DNA from 4 places in the Streptomyces sp. NPDC043861 genome. Region 1 is predicted to be linked to each of the others. Evidence: riboswitches for the same ligand, from Rfam matches in the RefSeq annotation. Region 1 holds a riboswitch; each other region holds the start of a gene.
What was found. A riboswitch is a leader RNA that binds a small molecule or an ion and turns the genes downstream of it on or off. The one in region 1 is predicted to bind cyclic di-AMP.
Positions count from the first base shown of each region.

Region 1 (7,028 bases):
TGCCACGCGGCGGCAGCGGGGGCCACGGCTGGTCGGGGTCGGCGGGTACCTCCATGCCGAGCACCTGAGCGGCGCGGAGCGCCACCCGGGTGTGGCCTTCGGGCGAGAGGTGGAGCCGGTCGCCGTCCCAGGCGCGCCTGTCCTGGACGGACTTGAGCGACCACAGGTCGAGGACCGGGCAACCGTGCCGGTCCGCGATGGCACGCACATGCGCGGTGTAGGTGGCGATCTTGCCGCGCAGATGACGGAGCACGGGGACGCCCCGGGTGTCGAAGCCGGTGGTCACCAGAACGGTACCGACGACGCCGGTGAGGTCGGCGACGGCGCGTTCGAAGCGCTCGGCGACGTCGTCGGGGTCGGTGCCGGGCCGGATGATGTCGTTTCCGCCGGCGCAGAACGTCACCAGGTCGGGGGCCAGTTCCTTCGCACGGGGGACCTGTTCCTCCACGATCTGGTCGAGGAGCCTGCCGCGCACGGCGAGATTGGCATAGCGGAATGTGTGCTCCGGTACGCGGTCATCGAGGAGCACCGCGAGGCGGTCCGCCCAGCCTACGAACTGCCCCTCGGGTCCGGGGTCTCCGACGCCCTCGGTGAAACTGTCACCGACCGCCGCGTACGACCCGAATACGCCATTCATCGTTGATCTCGAATCGTCTGCCACGTCACGACATCATTCACGGCATCAAGTGACCTACGCCACCGTAGGGAGGGGTTGACGTGGCGTGACATAGACCACCAGGTCAGTTTCTCGCAAAGTGGGAATAGGGCGGCACACAGAAGTCCGCCGCCCCTCCGTCAGGAAAGGGGCGGCGGACTTCACTGACGTTACGTCAGATTCAGATCGACACGCCGTGCCCTCGCAGGTAGGCGAGCGGGTCGATGTCCGAGCCGTAGCTCGGCGTCGTGCGGATCTCGAAGTGCAGGTGCGGGCCGGTGGAGTTGCCGGTGGAACCGGACAGACCGATCTGCTCACCGCCACGCACGCTCTGGCCGGCCGAGACCGAAAGGGAGGAGAGGTGCGCGTACTGCGAGTAGGTGCCGTCGCTGTGCTGGATGACGACCTGGTTGCCGTAGGCGCCGGCCCAGCCGGCCGAGACGACGGTGCCGGGGCCGACGGACTTGACCGAGGTGCCGATGGAGGCGATGAAGTCGAGACCCGTGTGGTAGCCGCTGGACCACATGGCACCGGGCGTCCGGTAGGAGGTGCTGATGCCACCGGTGACCGGAGCGGTGTAGCCCGTGACCTTGGCCTGTGCGGCGGGGGCGGCGGCAGGAGCCGCAGCGGGAGCGGCAGCGGGGCGCTCGGCGCTGCGTGCGGCGCGCTCGGCCGGGGCGGCCTGGCGCTCCTGCTTCGCCGGAGCCGCCGCCTTGTGCTCGACGGGAGCCTTCTTCTCGGCCGGCGCCTTGCGCTCGACGGGAGCCTTCTTCTCGGCCGGGGCGGCCTTGGCCCCGATCGTGAGCTTGAGACCCGGGTGGATCAGCGACGGGTTCTCACCGACGGCCTCACGGTTGTCGGCGTACAGCTTCTTCCAGCCGCCGTTGACGTCCTGCGCCACGGCGATCTTCGACAGATAGTCACCCGCCACGACCGTGTAGGTCGTGGGGACCTTCCCCGCCTTGGGCGCCTGAGGGGCAGCCTTCTGGGCGACGGAGGTGACGGAGGCGACATGCTCGGGGCTCACGGCGGGAGCCGACTTCTCCGCGGCGTGCGCACCGGTGGCGCCGATGAGCGGGAGTGCGATGACGGCGCCACCGGTGCCGGCGGCAGCGAATCCGCGCGTGAACGGGTTGGTCCTCGGACGGCGGTGCTTACCCTTTGCGGGCATGGCGAATTCCTCTCCGGCGCCTGCGAGGTGAGCTGTCGGGTTCGGGCTGGAGATGCCCGGCCGCGTATGCATCGCGACTTCACCCCTAGCCGTCCGGAACTCCCGGCCGGCGGACTTACCTGGGTCCCCCGCTCCTGCCACACGTGGATGGGTGCGATATTCCGGACGGCGGCAGGATTGGGCGATCCGACCGGATTGCGGCGACCGTAAGCGAGCCTTGGCGGGGGTACAAGCCACCTCAATCGCCCGACATTCACCCGCGCGATACCAACACGGATTTTCCGGTGACACTCCGTGGATTACGGATCTTCGATTTCCTTATGGACAAGGGGACTTGATTCCGGCGCACGACGACAGACCGTCACGAATATGATCCCGCTCACGGTACGGCGCCCATCTCCCTTGCAACCGGGGCGCGTTATGCGAAATCACCCAATACGGACAGATGCCTCATTAGTGTCAGATTGCGCCGTTGCTCCACTCAATGGACAACTTCGCCAGATCCCCCCTCCCCCCGCACGCCCTCGAGCCCGGGCGCCACGGCGCGACTGGATCACGACGGACGGCACCCCACCCGTGGAGCGCCAGCCCCGAAAGCCCGGCACCCGGCGAGGCTCCCCCGCCCGCACGACAGGAGGGGGAGCCGGCGGCCGGACGTCCGCGGCGCGTCGAGCACGCGACCGCGTTCGGCCTCCACGATCACCTGACCGGACCAGCCCATCACATCCACACAAAGTGGAACATTATCGAGCAGATTCCGTACTCGAGGGAGCGCTCATACAGGCATAGCCGAGATGATTGCCTGAGGAATCAATGTCGTATGGTCGGAGCGCGCCATCGTCGGCGAGCAGTGCCGACCGCAGACACGGAGGAGCCCCCGTGACGCAGCTGCCACAGGTCCCGTCGACCGAACCCGAGCTCTCCGGCGTGCGCAACTTCCGGGACGTGGGCGGGCTTCCGACCGTGGACGGGCGGCAGGTGCGGTACGGACGGCTCTTCCGCAGCGGTCACCTCGCGCACGCGACCGCGAGCGATGCCGCCTTCCTCGCCTCTCTCGGGCTCCACACGATCTTCGACTTCCGCAATGCCGCCGACCACAAGCTGGAGGGCCCGGACGTCGAGCTGCCCGGGGTGCGGAACCTGAACATTCCGCTCAGCGATCCGGCCGACGGCGCCGAGTTCTGGAGGATGGTGCGCGACGGCAACATCGACCAGCTGAGGTCGATCCTCGCCGACGGCAAGGCGGCCGGCCGGATGACGGCTTCCTACCGCATGATGATCAAGACGCGGACGGCCGAGCACAGCCGGGTGCTGCATGCACTGGCGGAGGACAGTGTTCCGGCGCTGATGCACTGCGCGGCGGGCAAGGACCGCGCGGGACTGTCGATCGCGGTCTCGCTGCTCGCGGTGGGGGTCGAGCGCGATGCCGTCGAGGCCGACTATCTGAAGTCGAACGACCCGCACCGACGCTACAAGGTGCGCCGCAGCGACACTTCCCCGGCCGGGATGTCGCCGGAGGTCATGGAGCTGCTCAGCCCGCTCTTCGACGCCCGCGCCGAGTATCTGACGGCGGCGTTCGAGACCATCGAGGAGACCTGGGGCACCACCGAGCGCTATCTCTCCGACGGGCTCAAGATCTCGCCCGGGACACGTGAGCAGCTGCGCGAACGGCTGCTGGACGGCTCCGTCTGAACCCCTTCCGGCCGTCGCGCAGCATGGTCACTTGCCGCCGACGGTGAACAGCAGGTAGAGGAAGGCCGCGAACAGATGGCCCGCGACCAGGTACGCGAACAGTCGCACGATCAGCCCGATCGGGAACTTCTGCTCCTGGTGCGCGTCCCGGCTGGATGACGGCTTCTCCGGCATGACGGATCTCCTCAGCTGTGCGGATGCGCGTGCGGGTCGGGGCTCTGCAACAGGGTGTGGACGAACAACAGCTCGACCCCCTGCCGGGTGGCCGAGGTGATCCGGTGCGGCGTGAGCGAGTCGAAGTGGGCGCTGTCCCCCGGTTCGAGCTCGTGCACGCTGTCGCCGAGGCCGAGCCGCAGCCTGCCTTCCAGCACGTGCAGCCACTCCTCGCCCGGATGCACCCGTACCAGGTCTCCCTGGGTGGCGTACGGCACATGCACCCGCAGGGCCTGCATGGCGCGGCCCCTCCCGCCCGCCTTTCGGTAGGCCCAGCCGTCGGCCGCGGCGGGCCCCATCCGCCCGCCCCGGACGACCGCGTCACGCTCCGGCGGCAGCTCACCGAGCAGTTCGGCGACCGTCGTACCGTAGGCCCGGGCCAGGGCGAGCAGCATGGGCAGCGAAGGCTGCCTGTTGCCGGTCTCCAGCCGGGACAGATGGGCGGGCGAGAGACCGGCGCGCTGGGCGGCGGCCTCAAGGGTGAGACCCCGGCGGCGGCGCAGCTCGCGGAGCCGGGGTGCGACATCGGGCAGCTCGTCCGCCGTCGGTGCATCGGTTCGCCCGGCAGACTGTCCGGCAGAAGGACTCATGCCCCCATTGGGCCAGGATCTTTCCTCTCGGGCAAATTTTTTGCCCGAGAGGCAAAGAGACTCAGTGGTCGCCCACTGCCTGCCGTACGAGCGTTTTTCCGAAGTCCCACATCAGCCCGCTGCCGGCGTGCGCATCGTCCATCACGGCGGTGAAGGCCTGGACGAACCGGTCGACCTCGCCCTCTCCGATGACCAGGGGCGGAATCAGTTTGATCACTTCCAGCCGGTCCCCGGAGACCTGGGTGAGGATGCGGTGCTTCTGCAGCAGCGGCACGACCACCATCTGCGCGAAGAGACCCTTGCGGGCGGCCTGCAGCATGGTCCAGTGGCTGCGCAGTCTCAGGGACGACGGCCTGCCGAACTCGATGCCGATCATCAGTCCCCGTCCACGGACCTCCTTCAGCAGCTCGTAGCGGTCCACGAGTGCGGCGAGCCGTGTCCGCAGCAGCTCCCCGGTGACCCGTGCATTCGCGACGATCCCGTCGTCCTCGATCACGGAGAGCACGGCCAGGCCCGCTGCCATGGCCTGGGCGTTCGACCCGAAACTGGCGGAGTGCACCAGCACCCGGTCCATCGACGAGTAGACCTTCTTGAAGATCCAGTCCTTGCCGAGGGTCGCGCCGACCGGCACATAGCCGCCCGAGAGTGTCTTCGCCACGCACACCAGGTCGGGCTCGACGTGTTCCTCGTGCTGATAGGCGTAGAAGTCACCGGTCCTGCCGAAGCCGGTCTGCACTTCGTCGACGATGAGCAGTGCCTTGTGCCGGTGCAGCAGTTCCTGGGCCGCGTACAGGAAACCGGGCGGTGTCTCGTGCACCCCCTTGCCCTGGATCGGCTCCACGACGAAGCCCGCCACATCGCCCCGCTTCAGCTCGCGCTCGAGCGCGGCGAGGTCCCCGAGCTCGATCGCGGTGTCCGGGAGCAGCGGGCCGAACCCGTCACGGAAGCCCGCCTCGCCGTTGACCGAGAGAGAACCCGTGGTCAGCCCGTGGAAGGCATGCGTGCAGAAGACGATCCGCGGCCTCCCGGTCGCGCAGCGGGCGAACTTCAGCGCCGTCTCGATCGCCTCCGTACCGCTGTTGCCGAAGAACACCCGGTCCAGGTGGGGACTGTGGGCCAGCAGCTTCTCGGCGAGCAGTCCGGGCAGCGGAGCGCAGTCGAAGCGGGTGAGGTCGGCCAGTGACGCGTCCAGGACGTCGTGCAGGGCCTTTCGGACGACGGGGTGGTGCCGGCCGAGGCCCATGACCCCGAAGCCGGCGAGCATGTCGAGGTAGTCGTTCCCGTCCGCGTCCCAGAAGTACGCGCCCTCGCCCCGCTCGTACACCTTGTCGAAGCCGATGGTGCGGAGCATGCGCGGCAGCTGGTGATTGAGATGCCTGGCGTGCAGCTCGTAGCGTTCACCGCCGCGCTCCGCGAGCAGCCGCCCGAGGTCGAACTCCTTGCTCATCGCACGCTCTCCTCGATTCCCTCGGTCTGCTCGCGGCGCGCCAGGGCGGCGCCGATCCGGCCCGCGATCTCCACGGGCGTCAGCCCGATGTCGGCCAGCACCTCTCCGCGCTTTGCATGGGCCAGGAACTGCTCGGGGATGCCGAACGTCCGCAGCGGTACATCCACCCCGGCGTCCCGCAGCGCCTGTCCCACGGCCGCGCCGACACCACCCGTGCGGCTGTTGTCCTCGACCACGGCGACGAGGCGGTGCCGTCCGGCGAGCGGGGCGAGCTGCTCGTCCACGGGCTTGACCCAGCGCGGATCGACGACGGTGCAGCGGACACCGCGCGCCTCCAGCAGATCGGCGGCCTGCAGACACACGGACGCGAGAGCCCCGACCGAGACCAGCAGCACCCCGGCGTCCTCGGCCCGGCGCAGTACGTCCATACCCCCGACCCGGTCCAGGGCAGGAAGCGGCTCGCCCACCGACTCCTTCGGGAACCGCAGCACGGTGGGCGCGTCGGTCACGTCGACGGCCTCGCGCAGCTGGGCCCGGAGCTGGTCGGCGTCACGCGGTGCGGCGATCCTGAGCCCCGGGACGACCTGGAGGACGGACATGTCCCACATGCCGTTGTGCGAGGGCCCGTCGACTCCGGTGACACCTGCCCGGTCCAGGACGAAGGTGACGCCGCACCGATGAAGGGCGACATCCATCAGGAGCTGGTCGAAGGCGCGGTTGAGGAAGGTGGCGTAGACGGCGACGACGGGATGGAGCCCTCCGGTGGCAAGTCCGGCGGCCGAAGCGGCCGCGTGCTGTTCGGCAATACCCACGTCCCAGATCCGGTCCGGGAAGCGCTCGGCGAACTTCGTCAGGCCGACCGGATCGAGCATGGCTGCCGTGATCGCCACCACGTCCGGCCGCTCGGCGCCGATCTCGGCGATCGCGTCGCCGAACACCGAGGTCCAGGACGGGCCGCCGGACGGCGCCAGCGGCTCACAGGTCAGCGGGTCCATCGCCCCGACGGTGTGGAAGCGGTCGGCCTCGTTCTCCAGTGCGGGCTGGTAGCCACGGCCCTTCTCCGTCAGGCAGTGGACCAGCACCGGGCCGTGGAAGCGTTTCGCGCGGCGCAGAGCCGACTCCACCGCGGCGACGTCGTGACCGTCGACGGGGCCGACGTATTTCAGCCCCAGGTCCTCGAACATCCCCTGGGGGATGAATGCGTCCTTGAACCCCTTCTTCGCGCCGTGCAGTGATTCGTACAGCGGTCGTCCGACCACG
Region 1 covers NZ_JBWKDP010000001.1:815,136-822,163, reverse strand. Annotated here, with positions in the region: gene AC068D_RS03410 (SGNH/GDSL hydrolase family protein) at 1-661, opposite strand, end outside; gene AC068D_RS03405 (M23 family metallopeptidase) at 837-1,826, opposite strand; cyclic di-AMP (ydaO/yuaA leader) riboswitch at 1,829-1,992, opposite strand; gene AC068D_RS03400 (tyrosine-protein phosphatase) at 2,706-3,518, shown strand; gene AC068D_RS03395 (DUF6126 family protein) at 3,546-3,692, opposite strand; gene AC068D_RS03390 (helix-turn-helix domain-containing protein) at 3,704-4,321, opposite strand; gene AC068D_RS03385 (aspartate aminotransferase family protein) at 4,383-5,768, opposite strand; gene dxs (1-deoxy-D-xylulose-5-phosphate synthase) at 5,765-7,028, opposite strand, start outside.

Region 2 (7,028 bases), on a different contig from region 1:
CACCGCCTGGCCAACGGCCTGCGCGTGGTGCTCTCCGAGGACCGCCTGACCCCGGTCGCCGCGGTCTGCCTCTGGTACGACGTCGGCTCACGCCACGAAGTCAAGGGCCGTACGGGCCTGGCTCACCTTTTCGAGCACCTGATGTTCCAGGGGTCCGCCCAGGTGCCGGGGAACGGACACTTCGAGCTGGTGCAGGGAGCGGGCGGCTCGCTCAACGGCACGACCAGTTTCGAGCGCACCAACTACTTCGAGACCATGCCCGCCCATCAGCTCGAGCTCGCGCTCTGGCTGGAGGCCGACCGCATGGGCTCGCTGCTCTCCGCGCTCGACGACGAGTCCATGGAGAACCAGCGCGACGTCGTCAAGAACGAGCGCCGCCAGCGCTACGACAACGTTCCGTACGGCACGGCCTTCGAGAAGCTGACCGCCCTCGCCTACCCCGAGGGCCACCCGTACCACCACACCCCGATCGGCTCCATGGCCGACCTGGACGCGGCGACCCTCGAGGACGCCCGGGAATTCTTCCGCACGTACTACGCGCCGAACAACGCGGTGCTGTCGGTCGTCGGTGACATCGACCTGGAGCAGACGCTCGCCTGGATCGAGAAGTACTTCGGCTCCATCCCGTCCCACGACGGCAAGCAGCCGCCGCGCGACGGGTCCCTGCCCGACATCATCGGCCGGCAGCTGCGCGAGGAGATCGTCGAGGAGGTGCCCGCCCGTGCGCTGATGGCCGCCTACCGGCTGCCGCACGACGGGACGCGTGAGAGCGACGCCGCCGATCTGGCGCTCACCGTCCTCGGCGGCGGGGAGTCGTCCCGCCTGCACAACCGCCTGGTGCGCCACGACCGCACGGCGGTCGCCGCGGGATTCGGTCTGCTGCGGCTCGCCGGTGCCCCCTCGCTCGGCTGGCTGGACGTGAAGACGTCCGGCGGGGTCGAGGTGCCCGAGATCGAGGAGGCCGTGGACGACGAGCTCCAGCGGTTCGCCGCCGAGGGCCCGACGCCCGAGGAGATGGAGCGCGCCCAGGCGCAGCTGGAGCGCGAATGGCTGGACCGGCTCGGCACGGTCGCCGGCCGTGCCGACGAACTGTGCCGGTACGCCGTGCTGTTCGGAGACCCGAAGCTGGCGTTCAGCGCCGTCTCGCGGATCCTCGACATCACCGCCGAAGAGGTGCAGGCCGTCGCCCAGGCACGACTGCGCCCGGACAACCGGGCGGTGCTGGTGTACGAGCCGGTCGGGGCCACCGAGGACAACGACGACGCACAGGACGCAGAGGGGGCCGCACAGTGACCGACGCTGCCGTGACCATGGACTTCCACCCGCAGCCGCAGCCCGGCGAGGCGAGGCCGTGGGCCTTCCCGGCCCCGGACCGCGGCACACTCGACAACGGACTGACCGTCCTGCGCTGCCATCGCCCCGGCCAGCAGGTCGTGGCCGTCGAGATCTTCCTCGACGCTCCGCTGGACGCCGAGCCCGAGGACCTCGACGGTGTCGCGACGATCATGGCGCGGGCCTTGTCCGAGGGCACCGACAAGCACACGGCGGAGGAGTTCGCCGCCGAGCTGGAGCGGTGCGGCGCCACCCTCGACTCGCATGCCGACCACCCCGGTGTGCGCCTGTCCCTCGAGGTGCCGGTCTCCCGTCTCCCCAAGGCCCTCGGTCTGCTCGCCGAGGCCCTGCGCGCACCGCTGTTCGCGGACAGCGAGGTGGAACGGCTCGTACGGAACCGGCTGGACGAGATTCCGCACGAGACCGCGAACCCGGCCCGTCGCGCCGCCAAGGAGTTCTCCAAGCAGCTCTTCCCTGCCTCCTCCCGGATGTCCCGCCCCCGCCAGGGAAGCGAGGAGACGGTGGAGCGCATCGATTCCGCCGCCGTGCGGGCCTTCTACGAGGCGCACGTCCGCCCCGCCTCCGCCACTGCCGTGATCGTCGGCGATCTCACCGGTGTCGACGTCGACGCCGTGCTCGCCGACACGCTGGGCGCCTGGACCGGTGGCGCGGCCGAGAGCCGCCCCATGCCGCCGATCACGGCGGACGACTCGGGCCGTGTCGTGATCGTCGACCGTCCCGGTGCGGTGCAGACACAGCTGCTCATCGGCCGCATCGGCCCGGACCGCCACGACAGCGTCTGGTCGGCCCAGGTGCTCGGCACGTACTGCCTGGGCGGCACCCTCACCTCCCGACTGGACCGTGTCCTGAGGGAGGAGAAGGGCTACACCTACGGCGTCCGGGCCTTTGCCCAGGTGCTGCGCTCCTCCGCTCCTGCCGTCCCCGGAGGGGCCACGGGCGCGGCCACGCTGGCCATCAGCGGCTCCGTCGACACCCCGCACACCGGCCCGGCCCTGGAGGACCTCTGGAAGGTGCTGCGCACCCTGGCGGCGGAGGGGCTGACGGACGCCGAGCGCGATGTCGCCGTGCAGAACCTCGTGGGTGTCGCCCCGCTCAAGTACGAGACCGCGGCGTCGGTCGCGGGCACCCTGGCCGACCAGGTCGAGCAGGACCTTCCGGACGACTTCCAGGCCCGGTTGTACGCGCGGCTGACCGAGACCGGCACCGTCGAGGCGACGGCTGCGGTCGTCAACGCCTTCCCGGTGGACCGGCTCGTCACGATCCTGGTGGGGGACGCCTCGGAGATCGAGGGGCCCGTCAGGGAGCTGGGCATCGGTGAAGTGACGGTTGTCACGGGCTGATTGACCGCCCATGGCGTGAAGCGACCCATGAGGGCCCCGTTGACCAAGTGTCAACGGGGCCCTTCCGTATGTCCGTTTTGTTGGAGAGGCTGCCCGTCTGGGCTGTGGCATGCACTACAAATCTTCGTGACCGTTTGGTGATTGACAGATGTCCGGCCTAGCGTCATCTGCGCTGTCCGCCAGTTGCACCCGCCGCACCCGCGGCATCGGACAGCCATCGCCGAGTCCCCGTCGGGCGCGAGCCTGGGGAGCCGGGGACCCATATGTCCCTGGGGTGAATCGGACGCCTTCGCGCTCGCGCGGAGGGGCCCGTAGGAGACCTTCCTGCTCCGAACCCGTCAGCTAACCCGGTAGGCGAGAAGGAAGGAAAGGATCAGCCACTACATGGCGTTCACCCGTGCCACCGGGAAGCATCGTGCTCCGAGCAGGCTGTCGCGCAGGCGTGCGGGTGTCGCGGGAGCCGCGGCCCTCGCCACCACCGGCGTCATCGGAACCCTCGCCTCCCCGGCGCTCGCCGCCGACACGGAAGCGTCCTCCGTCGAGGACACCGGTCTGAACCAGATCGTCGCCGGCGACATCCTCGCCGAGCAGGTAGACGCCCAGGCCGACGCCCAGCAGCACGAGGCCGAGCTGATCGCCGCCAAGGCCAAGGCCGAGGCCGAGGCGAAGCGGAAGGCGGAGGCCCGCGTCAAGGCCGCTCGTGAGGCCGAGGAGCGCGCCGCCCGCGAGGCCGAGCGCAAGCGCCTGATGACCTACACCCTCCCCGTCGCCGGTTCCTACGTCAGCACCGACTACCACGCGGGCGGTGCGGTCTGGTCCTCCGGCAGCCACACCGGCGTCGACTTCCACGCCGCGTCCGGCTCCTCGGTCGTCGCCGTCGGCACGGGCACGGTCGTCGAGGCGGGCTGGGGCGGTGCCTACGGCAACAACGTCGTGATCAAGATGAACGACGGCACCTACACCCAGTACGGCCATCTGTCGTCCATCGGCGTCTCCGTCGGCCAGCGGGTCACCCCGGGCCAGCAGATCGGTGTCTCCGGGTCGACCGGCAACAGCACTGGTCCGCACCTCCACTTCGAGGCCCGTACGAGCCCCGAGTACGGCTCGGACATCGACCCCGTCGCGTATCTGCGCGGCCACGGCGTCAAGGTCTGACGCTCGCAGCGAGCAGTACCCGCAGCGAGCAGTACGAAGGCCCCGGCCCGGTCATCGAGACCGGCCGGGGTCTTCGGCATATTCAGGCCAAAAGATATCCACGGATTGCTGTAGGCCATCGGAAATTGCGGCCCATTGCAATAGAGTCACCGAACAGACGTCGCTCGACTGGGTTTCGCGTGGATTAAAGGCGGAGGTTTGGTATGCGCATTCCTGCGCGCTCGGTATGCACGGCGATCCGTGACGACATCGTCTCCGGTGTCTTCGAGCGCGGCAGCCGGCTGGCCGAGGAGCAACTGGCGCGCCGGTACGGCGTCTCACGGGTCCCGGTGCGCGAGGCTCTGCGCACCCTGGAGTCGGAGGGCTTCGTCATCACCCGCCGGCATGCCGGTGCATGTGTTGCGGAGCCCACCGAGCAGGACGCCGCCGACCTCCTGGAGATACGGATGCTGCTGGAGCCGCTGGGCGCGGCGAGGGCCGCCCGGCGGCGCACCGAAGCCCACCTCAAGGTGCTGCGCGGCCTGGTCAGGCTGGGGCAGGACCGGGCGCGCCGGGGTCAGGCCGAGGATCTGCGGTCGCTGGGGGCCTGGTTCCACGAAACCCTCGCCCAGGCCTCCGGAAGCCCCGGCCTCATCGCGCTGCTCACCCAGCTCCGCCACAAGATCGCCTGGATGTACCACGTCGAGCAGCCCGCCCGGCCGGTGGAGGCATGGGGCGAGCACGGCGCGATCGTGGACGCCGTTGCGCGCGGCGACGTGGAGCGCGCGCGGGCGCTCACCGCGGTGCACGCGGAGCGGACGACGGGGGCGCACCGATTGAGGATTCCGGCGCCGGGAGCGGTGAGGGCTTCGCAACATGCCGTAAACACGGCGAGCGCCCGCCATTAACACGAGCACCGTATACAAAGAGCGGGTATTCAATTCAAAGAACAGCGGAACCGCGGGACCGGGAATTTACGGTCGTCGCGGCTCCGGTGTGCGAATTGATTGCCGGGCTCGCCGGTGTTTTCACGGCCGACTTTCCGCCCTGGTCGCGGGCCGGGCGGGAGCCCGTTCCGATCAGACCGTCTCGGGGAGTTCCTCGAGGCCTTCGGCGACGAGCTTCGCGAGTCGGTCGAGGGCGGCCTCGGCGCCGTCGGCGTCCGAAGCGAGCACGATCTCCTCGCCGCCCTCCGCGCCCAGGCCGAGCACTGCGAGCATCGAGGCGGCATTGACCGGCGTGCCGTCGGCCTTGGCGATCGTCACCGGGACGCCGGAGGCCGTGGCGGCACGGACGAAGATGGAGGCGGGGCGGGCGTGGAGGCCCTCGGCCCAGCCGACATTGACGCGGCGCTCAGCCATGGTGATGCCCTTCAAGTCCTAGCGGTTGTCTAGACCAGTATCTCATGTGCTGCGGATGGCACGGGACGGGCCTGCGATCCTCTTCCGTCCGTCGTCCGGACCTCGCGGACCGGGTCGTCCGGCTGTCCCGGGTGCACCCAGACTGCACCCCCGCTTCGGGCTTCGCGACCGGTGTCCGGGTCGTAGTCTTGCCCCCATGCAGACCCCGTCGGATCACGCGTACCCCGACCACTGGGAAGCCGACGTGGTGCTGCGTGACGGTGGCACCGCGCGCATCAGGCCCATCACCACGGAGGACGCCGAACGGCTCGTGAGCTTCTACGAGCAGGTTTCGGACGAGTCCAAGTACTACCGCTTCTTCGCGCCGTACCCCCGGCTCTCGGCGAAGGACGTGCGCCGTTTCACCCACCACGACTACGTGGACCGGGTGGGTCTCGCCGCGACGGTGGGCGGCGAGTTCATCGCGACCGTCCGCTACGACCGCATCGATGCCACCGGAATGCCTGCGTCCGCACCTGCCGACGAGGCCGAGGTCGCCTTTCTGGTGCAGGACGCGCATCAGGGGAGAGGCGTGGCATCCGCGTTGCTCGAACACATCACGGCCGTGGCGCGGGAGCGTGGGATCAGGCGGTTCGCGGCCGAGGTGCTGCCCGCGAACACCAAGATGATCAAGGTCTTCATGGACGCCGGTTACACACAGAAGCGCAGCTTCGAGGACGGGGCCGTCCGTCTGACGCTGGACCTGGAGCCGACTGCCGAGTCGCTCGCAGTGCAGCGTGCCCGGGAGCAGCGCGCCGAAGCGAGGTCCGTGCAGCGACTGCTCGCACCGGGGTCGGTCGCGGTGATCGGGGTGGGCCGTACACCGGGTGGAGTGGGCAGGGCCGCCCTGCGCAATCTCCTCGGATCGGGCTACACCGGGCGGATGTACGCGGTGAACCGCTTCCTTGCGCCGGATGTGCGCGAGCTGGACGGTGTGCCGGCGTTCCGCTCGGTCGCGGAGATCGGGCAGCCCGTCGATCTGGCGGTCGTGGCCGTCTCCGCCGAACGTGTGCCGGACGTCGTCGCGGACTGCGGGGAACACGGGGTGCAGGGGCTGGTCGTCCTGGCCGCGGGCTACGCGGAGAGCGGAGCGGAAGGGCGGTCCCGGCAGCGTGAACTGGTGCGGCAGGCGCGCTCGTACGGGATGAGGATCATCGGGCCGAACGCCTTCGGGATCATCAATACGGCGGACGCCGTCCGGCTGAACGCCTCCCTCGCCCCGGAGTCCCCGGCACCCGGCCGGATCGGGCTCTTCACCCAGTCGGGGGCGATCGGCATCGCGCTGCTCAGCGGGCTCCACCGGCGAGGTGCCGGGCTGTCCTCGTTCATCTCGTCCGGCAACCGGGCGGACGTGTCCGGGAACGACTTCCTGCAGTACTGGTACGAGGACGCGGACACCGATGTCGTTCTGCTGTATCTCGAATCGATCGGCAACCCCCGCAAGTTCACCCGCCTCGCGCGACGCACGGCCGCGGTCAAGCCGGTCGTGGTCGTCCGGGGTGCGCGGCACAGCGGCAGCGCGCCGCCGGGACATGCGGTGCCCACGACAAGGGTCCCCTACGCCACGGTCTCGGAACTGCTCGCGCAGGCAGGCGTGATCCGCGTCGACACCGTCACGGAGCTCGTGGACGCCGGGCTGTTGCTGGCCGGGCAGCCACTGCCGGCGGGGCCGCGCGTCGCGATCCTGGGCAACTCCGAGTCGCTGGGCCTGCTGACGTACGACGCCTGTCTCACGGAAGGGCTGCACCCGCTGCCGCCGCGCGATCTGACGACGGCGGCGACGCCCCAGGACTTCTGCGAC
Region 2 covers NZ_JBWKDP010000014.1:107,459-114,486, reverse strand. Annotated here, with positions in the region: gene AC068D_RS27910 (M16 family metallopeptidase) at 1-1,293, shown strand, start outside; gene AC068D_RS27905 (M16 family metallopeptidase) at 1,311-2,693, shown strand; cyclic di-AMP (ydaO/yuaA leader) riboswitch at 2,902-3,064, shown strand; gene AC068D_RS27900 (M23 family metallopeptidase) at 3,078-3,848, shown strand; gene AC068D_RS27895 (GntR family transcriptional regulator) at 4,052-4,735, shown strand; gene AC068D_RS27890 (HPr family phosphocarrier protein) at 4,907-5,188, opposite strand; gene AC068D_RS27885 (bifunctional acetate--CoA ligase family protein/GNAT family N-acetyltransferase) at 5,385-7,028, shown strand, end outside.
Region 2: another riboswitch for cyclic di-AMP. It lies ahead of AC068D_RS27900 (M23 family metallopeptidase); the one in region 1 lies ahead of AC068D_RS03405 (M23 family metallopeptidase).

Region 3 (7,028 bases), on a different contig from region 1:
GCAGCAAGACCGCGGTCACGGCCGCCGATCCGGCATCGGTCAAGCCCGTCGCCGCGAACAACAAGCTCGACACCCAGCTCGCCGCACTGAGCGCCGACGCCCGCGACTTCGGCGACCGCGCCAGCCGCACCCAGGAGCGCATCGACCTCAAGGCGCGCCAGGAGGCGGACCGCAAGAAGCGCGAGGAGGAGGCCGCCCGCCGCGAGGCGCTTCGGCCCAAGTTCGCCCTGCCGGTGAGCCAGCAAGGACTCAGCGCCTATTACGGCCAGGCCGGCGTCAACTGGATGTCCATGCACACCGGTATCGACTTCCCCGTCTCGTACGGGACCGCCGTGAAGGCCGCCACGGACGGCACCGTGCGCACCCAGTGGAACAGCGCCTACGGCAACATGGCGATCGTCACCGCCGCCGACGGCACGGAGACCTGGTACTGCCACCTCAGCAGCACCAAGATCCGCTCCGGCTCGGTCAAGGCCGGCGAGGTCATCGCGTACTCCGGGAACTCGGGCAACTCCACCGGCCCGCACCTGCACTTCGAGGTGCGCCCGGGCGGCGGGTCCGCGATCGACCCGCTGTCATGGCTGCGCAGCCACGGCCTCAACCCGACGTAGCCCGCCCGTCGGCCGGGCCCGCCGGGCAGCTCCGGCCCCGGTCGGAGCCACGGCCGCCCGGCTGTGGTGCCCCCGCTACAGCTTCTCCACCGGCGCATACCTGAGCAGAAGTCGCTTCGGCTTCGCGTCCCCGAAGTCGATCGTCGCCTGCGCATCCGACCCCGCCCCGGTCACGGCCATCACGGTACCGAGCCCGAACTGGTCATGTGTGACGCGGTCCCCGACCGCCAGTGCGATCACCGGCCGGTCGGTCGTACGCCGCGTCGCGAAGCCCGAAGGGCCGGAACGCGACCGGGCCGACGAGAGCGAGGACGTGATCCCGGACGTCGGACCGGCAGGAGCCGCCATGGGACCAGTGCGCTTCCACTGCAGATGCGCGTCCGGGATCTCCTCCAGGAAGCGCGACGGCGGGTTGTACGCGGGCTGACCCCAGGCACTGCGCATCGACGACCGCGTCAGATAGAGCCGCTCGCGGGCGCGCGTGATGCCGACGTACGCCAGCCGTCGTTCCTCCTCCAGCTCCTTGGTCTGGCCGAGCGCCCGCATGTGCGGGAAGACGCCGTCCTCCATGCCGGTGAGGAACACGACAGGGAACTCAAGACCTTTGGCCGTGTGCAGCGTCATGAGCGTGATGACGCCGGTGCCTTCCTCGTCCTCGTCGGGGATCTGGTCGGAGTCGGCCACCAGCGCGACCTTCTCCAGGAACTCGGCGAGGGTGCCGGACCCCGCCTCGCCGGCCTCCCCGCGCTCCTGCTCGAACTCCAGGGCCACGGCGGCAAGTTCCTGCAGGTTCTCGATGCGGGTCTCGTCCTGCGGGTCGGTCGACGCCTGCAGCTCGGCGAGATATCCCGTTCGTTCGAGCACGGCTTCCAGGATCGTGGCCGGGCCCGCACCGGACTCCACGATGGTGCCGAGCTCCTCCATCAGCGTGTTGAAGCGCTTCACGGCATTGGCCGACCGGGCCGCCATGCCGTACGCCTCGTCCACCCGACGCAGCGCCTGCGGGAAGGTGATCCGCTCCCGCAGCGCCAGCGCGTCGATCATCGCCTCGGCGCGCTCGCCGATGCCGCGCTTGGGGACATTGAGGATCCGGCGCAGCGGGACGTTGTCCTCGGAATTGGCCAGGACGCGCAGATAGGCCAGCACGTCGCGGACTTCCTTGCGCTCGTAGAAGCGCACCCCGCCGACGACCTTGTAGGGCAGGCCGACGCGGATGAAGATCTCCTCGAAGACACGGGACTGCGCATTGGTCCGGTAGAAGACCGCGACGTCCCCGGCCCTGGCGTCGCCCGCGTCGGTGAGCCGGTCGATCTCGTCGGCGACGAACTGGGCCTCGTCGTGCTCCGTGTCCGCGACGTAGCCGGTGATCTGTGCGCCCGCGCCCGCGTTCGTCCACAGGTTCTTGGGGCGGCGGCTCTCGTTGCGCTCGATGACGGCGTTGGCCGCGGAGAGGATCGTCTGGGTGGAGCGGTAGTTCTGCTCCAGCAGGATCGTGGTGGCGTCCGGGTAGTCCTCCTCGAACTGGAGGATGTTGCGGATCGTGGCGCCGCGGAAGGCGTAGATCGACTGGTCGGCGTCACCCACGACGCACAGTTCGGCAGGGGCCAGGTCCTCGTACCCCGTGCCGACCAACTCGCGCACCAGCGTGTACTGGGCGTGGTTGGTGTCCTGGTACTCGTCGACCATGACATGGCGGAACCTGCGCCGGTAGTGCTCGGCGACGTCCGGGAACGCCTGGAGCAGATGGACGGTGGTCATGATGATGTCGTCGAAGTCCAGCGCGTTGGCCTCGCGCAGCCGCGCCTGGTACATCCGGTAGGCCTCGGCGAGCGTCTTCTCGAAGCCGTCGGCCGCGCTCTCGGCGAAGGTCTCCTCGTCGATCAGCTCGTTCTTCAGGTTCGAGATCTTGGCGGTGAAGGACTTCGGCGGAAACTTCTTGGGGTCGAGGTCAAGATCGCGGCAGACGAGTGCCATCAGCCGCTTGGAGTCGGCGGCGTCGTAGATCGAGAACGACGAGGTGAAACCGAGCTTCTTGCTCTCCCGGCGCAGGATGCGGACGCAGGCACTGTGGAAGGTGGAGACCCACATGGCGCCCGCGCGCGGCCCGACGAGGTGCTCGACGCGCTCCTTCATCTCGCCCGCGGCCTTGTTCGTGAACGTGATCGCCAGTATCTGGCCGGGGTGGACATGGCGGGTCGCCAGCAGATGGGCGATCCGGTGGGTCAGCACCCGGGTCTTGCCGGAGCCGGCACCGGCCACGATGAGCAGCGGGGCGCCGGTGTGCACGACGGCGGCGCGCTGCTGCTCGTTCAGCCCCTCGAGAAGCACGGCCGGGTCCACGGCGGGGCGCGGCGCACCGTCGCGGTAGTACGCGTCCCGTGCGGGGGGCACGTCGAATGCGCCCTCGAAAAGGTCGTGCGGGACCTCCTCGTGGGGCCCGTGCTCACCGTGCTCGTCGTGCTCGGGCGGCGGGGGCTCCTCCGAGGCCGAGGTGCGCTGGAGGTCCGCCAGGAAGCTGTCGTCAAAGAGGCTGCTCATCGCTCTACGAGTCTAGGCCGCCGCACCGACAGCCTGTCCCCGCCTTCGACGACAACCCGCCAACCACCCTACGTAGCGCATCAATCACCATACGTAAAGGTAACGAAAATGTATCGGGCATATCGCACATCGACCTTCACAGAAGCACCACGATGTGGCTAGCGTGCTCGCCCAGGCGGCCCGTTCCCCTCATCGGCGACCGACGCCAATCGGGCGGCCACGCCGAATCCGGGCTTTCCGCAAGGAAGTTCGGAACCGGGGACCCACCATGCACAACTGGGGTGAATCGGGCCTGGCTCAACTCGGCCCGTAGGACAGCCTTCCGATCCGTCCGAACCCGACAGCTAACCCGGTAGGCGGTCGACGGAAGGAGATGCCGGCCTTGGCGTCGCATCGCAAGACGCAGACCCGTACGCGCCCACGTACGAAAAACTCCGCCGTCGGTTTCACGACGGCCGCCCTCGCGGGTGTCACCCTGCTCTCCACCCAGAGCGCCCAGGCCGAACCGAGACCCAGCATCGAAGAGGTCCAGAAGAAGGTCGACGACCTCTACCGGCAGGCGGGTACTGCGACCCAGCAGTACAACCAGGCGAAAGAGGACACCACCGAGAAGCGCCACGAGGTCGACCGGCTCCTCGACGATGCCGCCGAGCGCACCGAATCCCTGAACGAGGCACGCCGCGAACTCGGTTCGTACGCGGCCGCCCAGTACCGGACCGGTGCCGTCACGCCGACCGCCGCACTGCTCTTCGCCGACAGCCCGCAGGCGTACTTCGACCAGACCCATCTGATGGACCGGCTCTCCGACGAGCAGCGCGGCGCCGTCGCCGATTTCGAGGAGCAGCGTGCCGCTGCAGCGAAGCAGCGCGCGAAGGCGACCAAGAGCCTGGAGACCCTCACGGCTTCCCAGGAGTCGCTGCGCTCCAGCAAGGAGAAGGTCCAGCAGAAGCTCGCCGAGGCCCGGACGCTCCTGTCGAAGCTGACTGCCGAGGAGAAGGCGCGGCTCGAGGCACTGGAGCAGAAGCGCGAGGAGGAGGCCCGCCGCAAGGCCGAGGCAAAGGCCCGCGCGGAGGCGGAAGCGGCGGCCAGGGCCGAGGCCGAACGCCGGGCGAGGGAACAGGAACAGAACCAGCCCGGCACGGACCAGGGTTCAGGCACCGGGAGCGGGACCAGTACCGGGACCAGTTCCGGCACGTACGCCGCGAAGGCCGAGAAGGTCCTCTCCTTCGCACGTGCCCAGATCGGCAAGCCGTATGTCTGGGGCGCGACCGGTCCCAGCTCGTACGACTGCTCCGGCCTCACCCAGGCCGCCTGGAAGGCCGCCGGAGTCGATCTGCCGCGCACCACCTGGGATCAGGTCGAGGTCGGCAGTCGCGTGGCGACGAAGGATCTCCTCCCCGGCGACCTGGTCTTCTTCTACGACGACATCAGCCACGTCGGCATCTACATCGGCGACGGCCGGATGATCCACGCCCCGAAGCCGGGTGCGAACGTCCGCGAGGAATCGATCTACTACATGCCGATCTACGGGAGCGTCCGCCCCGTCTGAAGGCTGTCCCGGCACCCCGTCCGGACGGTGCCGGGCCCGCACTGCCGACCGGACAGACCCGACCGTGCCGCAAACCGCTTTCGACCGGGGCGGGTTGCGGCGCGTCGGCATCACCCCGCGCCACGTCGCCGGCGCCGGGCGGCTCGCCCCACCGCTGCCGGCATGGAGCCGGACCGTGCCCGGATGCGCGTCACGCCGTCCGGGCCCGGACCCGGGCGGGCGTCAGGTCCACAACGTCGCGATGAAGATGTTGGCCACCGTCAGAGCACCGATCGCGCCGAACAGCGCCTTGTCCACCTGCTCGTCGTCCCGCTTGACATAGACCAGGGCGAGGATCACCACCAGCACCGCGAGCTTGATACCGACCTTGAGGTTGTTCACCGCCTGGCCGTCCGCCTCGTTGAGCCCTACCAGCGCCACACCCGTGACCAGCATCGTCAGCGCCCCGTGCAGCATCGCGGGCGTGAAGCGCGCCGTCCCCTGCCCCATCGCCTTCATCTGGGTCAGGAAGCCGCCGAGCAGCGCCGCAATACCGATGATGTGCAGGGCGACGAAGACATTGATGAGTACGTCCATGGCACCGGAGCCTAGCCTTACGGTCCGAAAACGACCCGGCCGGTCCGACTGACGCCAATTCCGGTCATGACGCCTCTCCCGGGCGCCGCCGAGGCTTAGCGTCCTCCCCCAGGTGGCCGACTCCCACCGCCGCCACACGTCCGGGGCGGCGCCGTCGGCCGCCACGCCGATGGATCCGGCGACGGGCTGTTTCCCCTGTGCGGCCCGCCGCCGGACTCCTTCGACGTGAACCGCAGGACTCCGGAAGGACTGGCCCTCGTGGCAGCGCACCGCAAACCCAAGCAGCGCACGCTCTCCCGCCCTGCTGCCCGTACCGCGCTCACCCTCGCCCTGGCCGGTGCCGCGACCGGCACGGTCTTCGAAGGCGCCGGGCATGCCGAACCCGGCCTCACCCCCGAGCAGCTGAAGGCGAAGGCCGACAAGCTGTACCAGGAGGCGGAGGAGGCGACCGAGAAGTACAACGGCGCGAAGGAGGCGGCGGCGCAGGCCCGCGATTCGCTGGACGGGCTGCGGGACGAGGCCGCCCGGCGTACCGAGCGGCTCAACACCTCCCGCAATGCGCTCGGCTCGATCGCCACGGCGCAGTACCGGGCCGGCGGCATCGACCCGGCCGTGCAGCTCGCGCTCTCCTCCGACCCCGACCGCTATCTCGCCGGGGCGGAGCTGGCCGAGCGAGCCGGGTCCCGGCAGACCGCGGCGCTCGCCGGGCTGCGCAAGCAGGCGCGGGAGATGTCCCAGCTTCGCGCGGAGGCGGACGAGCGGCTGACCGAACTGACAGCACGGCAGGCCGAGCTGGCGCTGCACCGGACGACCGTACGCAAGAAGCTCGCGTCCGCCGAGGCGGTGCTGGCCCGGATGACCGCCGAGCAGCGCGCCGCCTATGCGGGCCAGGACGGAACGGCCGCCGGCTCGCGGGCCGCCCGGGACGCCGCCCGCACCGCCGTTCCGGGCGGCGGGCCGGTCGCCGCGCCCAACTCCCGTGCCGCACAGGCTGTTGCGTACGCCTACGGTGCGCTGGGAAAGCCCTACGTCTGGGGCGCCACCGGGCCCTCCTCGTACGACTGCTCAGGGCTGACCCAGGCCGCCTGGCGCTCCGCGGGAGTGTCCCTCCCGCGGACGACGTACACCCAGATCAACGCGGGCAGCAGTGTTCCCCGCTCCCAGCTGGCGCCCGGAGACCTGGTCTTCTTCTACTCCGGCATCTCGCACGTGGGGCTCTACATCGGCGGCGGACAGATGATCCACGCCCCACGGCCGGGTGCACCCGTCCGGATCGCGCCGATCGACCAGATGCCGTTCGCGGGCGCCACCCGGGTCGCCTAGGGCCTCTCGTTCGGATCTTGCCGGGCTCGCGTGCCCCGGCACGCACGCTCGCAGCGTTGTCGTCGGTCGCCCACGCTCCGCGTGGGCTCCCTCCTCCGCCTTGCGATCGCACGCACCGGACCCCGCTCACCGATCCAGCCCGTCCAACCGAAAGACCCCAGAAGGAGTTCCGCGGCACCGGCCGCCCTCGTCCGCCCCGGGTCAGCGGCCGGCCGCCGATGTGGTCGGTGCCCCCTCCGCAGCGACCTGGCGGGTCAGCCAGCGGAAGACGTCCGGGACCTGCTGCTTCCAGCCGTCGGTGTCATGGGCGCCGCCGACCTCGACGACATCGACGCTAGTCGGCGGCTTGGCCGCGGCACGCAGGGCGAGCCCCGACTCGAAACCGTCGCCCTTCGCCCCGGAGACGTAGAGCGCGGTGCGCGGTGCGACCG
Region 3 covers NZ_JBWKDP010000006.1:117,403-124,430, forward strand. Annotated here, with positions in the region: gene AC068D_RS16310 (M23 family metallopeptidase) at 1-611, shown strand, start outside; gene pcrA (DNA helicase PcrA) at 687-3,149, opposite strand; cyclic di-AMP (ydaO/yuaA leader) riboswitch at 3,360-3,524, shown strand; gene AC068D_RS16320 (C40 family peptidase) at 3,523-4,698, shown strand; gene AC068D_RS16325 (hypothetical protein) at 4,921-5,274, opposite strand; gene AC068D_RS16330 (C40 family peptidase) at 5,533-6,597, shown strand; gene AC068D_RS16335 (alpha/beta hydrolase) at 6,799-7,028, opposite strand, start outside.
Region 3: another riboswitch for cyclic di-AMP. It lies ahead of AC068D_RS16320 (C40 family peptidase); the one in region 1 lies ahead of AC068D_RS03405 (M23 family metallopeptidase).

Region 4 (7,028 bases), on a different contig from region 1:
GTTCCACCGGCTCCCGGCTGGTCACGGGCAGCACCGAACTGCATGCGGAACTCGAGCGTGAGCTGGCCGAGTTCTGCGGGTTCGAGGCCGCACTGGTGTTCTCCTCCGGATACGCGGCCAATCTCGCCGCACTCACGGCGCTGAGCACCCACGGCTCCCTGATCGTGTCCGACGCGGGCAACCACGCCTCGATCGTCGACGGCTGCCGGCTCTCGCGGGCGGAGACGGCAGTGGTGCCGCACGCCGATCCGGAGGCCGTGTGCAAGACGCTCGAGGTCCACCCGGGCCGGCGTGCCCTCGTCGTCACCGACTCGGTCTTCTCCGTGGACGGAGACGCGGCGCCGCTGACCGCGCTCGCGGACGTCTGCCGCGCGCAAGGAGCGGCTCTCGTCGTCGACGACGCGCACGGTTTCGGCGTTCTCGGGGACGGCGGCCGTGGTGCACTGCATGCCGCCGGGCTGGCGGGCGCAGCGCACGTCGTCGCCACCCTGACCCTGTCCAAGTCCCTGGGCAGCCAGGGCGGCGCCGTGCTCGGCCCGGCCCGTGTCATCGACCATCTGGTGAACGCGGCACGGACGTTCATCTTCGACACCGGCCTCGCCCCGGCCGCGGCCGGGGCCGCTCTGGCGAGCCTGCGGCTGCTGCGCCGCGAGCCGGGATTCGCCGACCGTGCCCGTGCCGTCGCGGCCACCCTCCACGAACGGCTGACGGGGGCCGGGCTGACCGCCGCACGCCCGGACGCGGCGGTCGTCTCGGTGCAGGCACCGTCACCGGAGGCGGCCGTGGGATGGGCGGCGGACTGCCGGGCGGAGGGGCTGGCGGTCGGCTGCTTCCGGCCGCCGTCCGTGCCCGACGGCATTTCGCGGATCAGGCTCACCGCGAGGGCCGATCTCACGGACCGGCAGATCGACGAGGCCGTCGCGGTCGTCCTGAGGACGGCGCCGCCCCGCTGAGCCGTGGCCCGGGGCCGCCTTCGCGGCCCTGAGGGTCCTCCGGGCGACGGACCTGTCAGCGGGTGGCGTCCTCGCGCAGTCCGTGGACGAAGCCGCTCCATGCCCGGGGCGAGAAGAGCAGCGGGGTACGCCGGACGTCCTTGGAGTCGCGCACGGCGAACCTGCCGTCGGCGCAGCGCGCCGCCTCGACGCAGTTGTTCATTCCGACGCTGCGGCTGCTGCGCCGCCATGGGGTGCAGATCCGGGTGCGCATGCATATCAGGTGATCAGACATGGGCGTGCCTCCTACGCGCCGTCACCGATCCCGGTGATGAGGGCCAACGAGTCCTGGAGCGGGAGCGCGTGCGCCTGCATGGTGCGGAACGCGGCGCCGTACGCCTCGAGGTCTTCCTTCCGCTCCAGATAGAGGCTACTCGTCAAGTGGTCTAGAACAACTACGTCCAGATCAGAAGTGGTCGGAAATGAGAAAATAACGAAAGGCCCGGTGAGGCCCGCATAACCGCCCGTCGAAAAGGGAAGCACCTGAAGCCGCACATGGGGCAGTTGGGCCGTCTCCAGTACCCGTGCCAACTGCGCCCGCATCACCCGGGGCCCGCCCACCTGCCGGCGCAGCACCGCCTCGTCCAGGACGGCGCTGAACTGGAGCGGACGCTTCCCGTGCAGCACTTCCTGCCGGGCGAGTCGTACCTCCACCAGCGAATCCACGGTCGCGGCGGACACACCGTCCAGTGCCGAACGGGTCACCGCCCGTGCATAGTCCGGGGTCTGCAGGAGGCCGGGCACCACCGAGGTCTCGAGGGTGCGGGCGGAACTCGCCTGGGACTCCAGACTGATGAAGTCCCGGTACTGGGGCGGAATCACCCCGCGGTAGGCGTGCCACCAGCCCGTGCCGCCGCCTCCCGCCGACCCGGCGAGCGCCCCGAGTAGTTCGCGCAGCCGAGTGTCCGTGATCCCGTAGGCGTCGAGCAGCCGCATCACATCGGCCGGTTTCACCCCGCTCGCCGCGGTCTCTATCCGGCTCACCTTCGACTGATGCCATCCCACCAGCCGGGCAGCCTCCCGGCTGGTGAGGCCCGCGCCGAGCCGCAGCCCGCGCAACTCCTCACCGAGCTTGCGGCGGCGCACCACCGGACCCTGACGCACGCAGCCGCCTCCTTCCGGACTTCGGCGAGCCGCCCGGGGGACCGCGGCCACCGATGACGCAGCCACCCAGTGTGCGCCCAAATACGTTCTCGCGTAGCAGAGTTCACTGCTTTGAGCGACAGATATATGCATATCCGGGGGGATCGAGGGTTACGGGGTCATCAACGGTGGCAGTCTGAGGACCAGCGCAGTCCGGGGCCGCTCCGGCACATCACCGCTACGTGTCGCCACGTGTCGTCATCCGGCCTCGGTGGGAAAGGGACGGCCCGCCATGGCAGACCACCAGGAAGCATCCATCACTCTGCCGAGCGATCCCGCCTCGGTCTCCGCAGCGCGGAGATACATCTCCGGCGTTCTCGCCGAATGGGGCCTCCCGGGGGAGGTGGAAACGGCCGACACCGTGCGGCTCATCGTCTCCGAGCTCGCGACCAACGCCGTGCAGCACACTTTCGGGCAGTCGCCGACCTTCACCGTCGACGTCCGGCTCGAACGCGACGAGCACCTGAGTATCGGCGTCACCGACAGCCATCCGCGCCACCCGCAGCGGCTGCCCGCCGCGGTGCAGCAGGACAACGGCCGGGGCATGGTGATCATCCGATGGCTCACCGCCGAGCACGGCGGGCGGCTGTCGGTGATCCCCACTCCTGACGGTGGCAAGACCGTTCGTATCGCGCTGCCCTGGCCGCCGGTGCCCGCACCCGTCCAGAGCCCGGAATGACTGCACCGCGGCGACCGTGACGCCGGTTCGCGCCGTTGCACTACCCGGTGGCCTGTGCGAACCCGGCGCGCAGCAGGGCCAGCAGAGAGCGGGCTGCGGGACCGGACTCGTCGCCGCGGTGCGCCACGGAGATCGTGCGGCGGAACGCAGCGGGCTCGAGCGGCCGCACCCCGAGCGGCGTCGTCGCCGTTCTGGCCACCATCTCCGGTACGACCGCGACCCCGAGCCCCGCGCTGACCAGTGCGCAGACCAGCGCATACCCGGGCGACTCGCAGACCACGGCCGATGTCGCCCCCGCCCGCGCCAGCGCACCCTCCACACCCCTGCGGGGAGGGTGCGAGGGCGCACTGCTGATGAGAGGCCGGCCCGCGAGCTCATCGACCGGGAGCCGTCCCGAGCCGCCGGCCAGCAGCTGCCCCGGTGCAGTCACCAGCACCAACTCCTCGACCAGCAGGGGCTCCAGAAGGACACCCGCGGGCAACGGGTACGGTTCGCCCGGTTCGTACTCGTGCGTCAGGGCCAGGTCCACCTCGCCCGAGGCCACCGCGGCGACCCCGTACGGCGGTTCGTACTCGGCCACGGTCAGTTCCACATCCGGATGGGCCCGGCGGAACGAGCTCAGCACCGGCGGCAGGAGATGGACGCCGGCCGTGGTGAACGTGCCCACCCGGAGCCGGCCGCCGGACAGCCCGGCCAGCCGGGCCAGTTCATGTCGCGCGCGGTCCATCTCGTCCAGCACCCGCCGGGCATGCGCGGCGAGCACCTCACCGGCGGGCGTCAGCCGGGTTCCGCGATGATGGCGGACCAGCAGCGCCGCCCCCGCTTCGCGCTCCAGCTTGGTCAGCTGCTGGGAGAGCGCGGGAGGGGTGTAGCCGAGGCGGCCCGCGGCCCGGGTGATCGAACCGGCCTCGGCGACCGCCACCAGTGCCGCCAGCCGTGTCGGGTCGTACATCTGTGCCCCTTAAGCGTTCCTTCAGGCAGACCCAGGAGATTGCAAGTACACGCTAAGGGCTGTCGTGGTCCAGGGTGGGGTCATGGACGCACAGCTGATCGCCTTCGTCGGGGTCGCGGCGGGCATGGTCGCCATGCCGGGCGCAGATTTCACGGTCGTCGTACGCAATGCCCTGGCCTCCCGCTCCGACGGCGTCGCCGCCGCGCTCGGGGTGGCCGGAGGACTGGTCGTCCACACCGCGTTGGCCGTCGCAGGACTCGCGGCGCTGCTGGTCGCCGTGCCGGTCCTGTACCGGACGCTCCAGTTCGTGGGGGGTGCCTACGTCCTCTACCTGGGTGTACAGGCCCTGCGCAATGCTCTCCGGCCGAGGCCGGCGGCCGTAGGGGACGCCGAGCGCTTCGTGACCGGCACGGGAGCCGTGCGCAGTCTGCGCCAGGGCTTCCTCACCAATGTGCTCAATCCCAAGGCGCCGGTGCTCTTCCTCAGCCTGCTGCCGCAGTTCGTGCCGGACGATGCCGCGGTACTGCCGCGCACGCTGCTGCTGGCCGGCATCGTCGTGGCACTCGCACTCGTCTGGTTCCCACTGGTGGCGCTGCTCGTGGACCGGCTGGGACGGTGGCTTCGCCGGCCGCGGGCCGCTCGCACCGTCGAGGGCGTCAGCGGCGGGGCTCTCACCGCTCTCGGCCTGGCTCTGGTGATCGCTCCGGCGGCTCGCTGAGCCTCCGGCCGAGGACCAGGGGCAGCGCCCCCCACAGCAGGACGCAGACGAACAGGGTCGTCGCAGCGGCGGCGACCCCTTCGGGCGTGCCGTGCACGACATCGACGACCAGCAGTACCGCCGAGGTCAGGGCCAGGGCGAGCACCGCAAGGCCGATTCCCGCGAGCCGCGAGGAGACCGAGACGATCTCCCGTTTGGCGCCCCTGCGGAACAGTCCGCGGTGCACCGCCGCGGGTGCGGTGAACAGCGCTGCGGCCACCACGGCCAGCATCAGCGTCGTCACGTACGTGCCTCGCTGGAACGAGTCGAGGGACGGGAACCGGGCGGTGAAGGCGAGGGTCAGCAGAAACGCGAACAGGATCTGTACGCCGGTCTGGATGACCCGCAGCTCCTGCAGCAGCTCGGCGAAGTTGCGGTCCGCTCTTTCGAGCTCGGACTCGTCGCGCGAGGCACGGGGATCGTCGGCCATGTATGACGAATTGCCCGTGCCCCGCGGAACCTGTCACCTCACTGGGCCGTTTGCCCGTCCGTGCAGGTCAGCGCACGCGTCCATAGCGGACGCTCTTGGACCAGATCTTGCTCAGTTTGACGACGGAGCCGGTCTTGGGGGAGTGCCAGATCTTTCCGTGACCCGCGTAGATCCCGACGTGGTAGATGTTCCCGCGGTAGTGGAAGAACACCAGGTCGCCCACCTGGCGGGTGGATGCACGGATGTGCCGCGTGCGGTTGTACTGCGCCTGTGCCGTGCGCGGCAGGGCCTTGCCCGCCTTCTTGTACGAGTACAGGGTGAGCCCCGAGCAGTCGAAGCGGTGCGGGCCCGTGGCGCCGTACCGGTACGGGGCGCCCTTCTTGGAGGCGGCCACCTTGAGGGCCTTCGATGCGTGTGCGGTGGCGGCCTGGGCCTCCTGTGTGCCGCCCGGTACGAGCAGGGAGCCGCCGACGGCGGCGATGGTGAGAGCCGAAACGGCGCCCGTCCGGGAGAGCAGGGACGGACCGTGTGTCTGCGCAGTCATGCGCAACCCTTCGTCAGCCGCCTGTGAAGGATGACCTGTCGGGTTCGGGCCAACGAAGATGCCCGGCCGCGCAAGCGGCTTCACCCCAAGGCCCTGCCGTGTCGGCGGCCGGGCCGTACTGCGTGGGTCCTCCACTCCTGCCGAAGCACTGATGTCGACCAGGCATCCGGTGCGGCGGCAGGACTCGGCGTCCGCCCGGACCGCCCCGCCGCGGTGGCGGGGGCTTGTCGTCCCAGGGATCTTGACGCACGAACTGCCGGATTTCCGAGTCGAAACGGCGATTTGTGAGGCTCCTCACCACTGATCCATTCAGGTGGACGGACCCATTTGGCCGACGGACGAGGGAGGCGTGACGAGCGCTGGACCAGCAGCGGAACCTCTCATTCCGCCGAATGGCCCATCAGGTTGCGCAACTCGCACGGCACTTATGTCGAAGCCACGCCTACGCCGGTTGGCCGACACCCACTCGTACGCCTGCCCACCCCCGCAGCCGCGCCTCCGTCGCCGCTCTCCGGGCGCCGGTTCAACTGGTCGGCTCCGGAGGGACGATGATTCGCGCCGCCCTTCGCTCCCCGTCCAACACCCGCAGTGCGTGGGCAAGTGTGGGGGTGTGGAGCTCGCTCTCGCCGCGGGCGTGCATCAGTGCGAGCGCGTCCCGGAGGCCAACAGCGTGTGCGGCCAGTGCCTGTGCGGCGCGCAGGGCGGCATAGGTGTGTGCGGCGCCCCCGGCCGGGTTGATTCGTCCGAGCTGGTCGACGACTTCGAGATAGCGGTCGATGAACTCGCTTTCGGCGCGCGTCAGTGCGGGCAGCGGTGGCAGTTCCGGGAGCAGCACCGACGGCTCACCGGGCCGAGGGGGAAGCGGCGGACGTCCTGCGGCTCTTGATGATGTGGTCGACGAGGCCGTACTCCCTGGCTGCCGGCGCATCGAAGACGGTGTCGCGTTCGAAGGCGGAGGAGATCTGCTCCTCGCTTCTTCCGGTGTGCCGCGACAGCATCCTGGCCATCTCCTCGCGCAGTCGCAGCAACTCGCGTGCCTGGATGTCCAGATCGGTCGGCTGCCCCTCCACGGGCTCGGTCATCGCGGGCTGCCGGACGACGACCCTCGCTCCCGGCAGCGCCATGCGCTTGCCGGGAGTCCCCGCCGCGAGCAGCACGGCGGCCGTGGAGGCAGCCTGGCCCAGACATGTCGTCGCCACATCGCAGGTCACCACCTGCATCGTGTCGTAGACGGACATCATGGCGGTGATGGAGCCGCCCGGGGAGTTGATGTAGAGGCTGATGTCCTGGTCGGGGGCGGCGTGCTCGAGGTAGAGGAACTGGGCGATGACGTCGTTGGCCGAGGTCTCGTCGATGGGCGTGCCCAGGAACACGATCCGCTCCTCCATCAGCTTCGAGTAGGGGTCGAGCGTGCGAAGGCCGACGCTGGTGCGCTCGGTGAGCTCCGGCAGGACGTATCGGGCGTAAGGGCGGTTCATGGCGTACCTCTCCTCGTCGCTGAAGCGGTCGTGCGGTGCGGTGGGTCGTGCGG
Region 4 covers NZ_JBWKDP010000016.1:88,542-95,569, reverse strand. Annotated here, with positions in the region: gene AC068D_RS29890 (8-amino-7-oxononanoate synthase) at 1-953, shown strand, start outside; gene AC068D_RS29885 (DUF397 domain-containing protein) at 1,009-1,227, opposite strand; gene AC068D_RS29880 (helix-turn-helix domain-containing protein) at 1,239-2,096, opposite strand; gene AC068D_RS29875 (ATP-binding protein) at 2,368-2,814, shown strand; gene AC068D_RS29870 (LysR family transcriptional regulator) at 2,855-3,766, opposite strand; gene AC068D_RS29865 (LysE family translocator) at 3,849-4,484, shown strand; gene AC068D_RS29860 (DUF6328 family protein) at 4,438-4,953, opposite strand; gene AC068D_RS29855 (C40 family peptidase) at 5,021-5,497, opposite strand; cyclic di-AMP (ydaO/yuaA leader) riboswitch at 5,501-5,655, opposite strand; gene AC068D_RS29850 (hypothetical protein) at 6,021-6,332, opposite strand; gene AC068D_RS29845 (ATP-dependent Clp protease proteolytic subunit) at 6,340-6,975, opposite strand.
Region 4: another riboswitch for cyclic di-AMP. It lies ahead of AC068D_RS29855 (C40 family peptidase); the one in region 1 lies ahead of AC068D_RS03405 (M23 family metallopeptidase).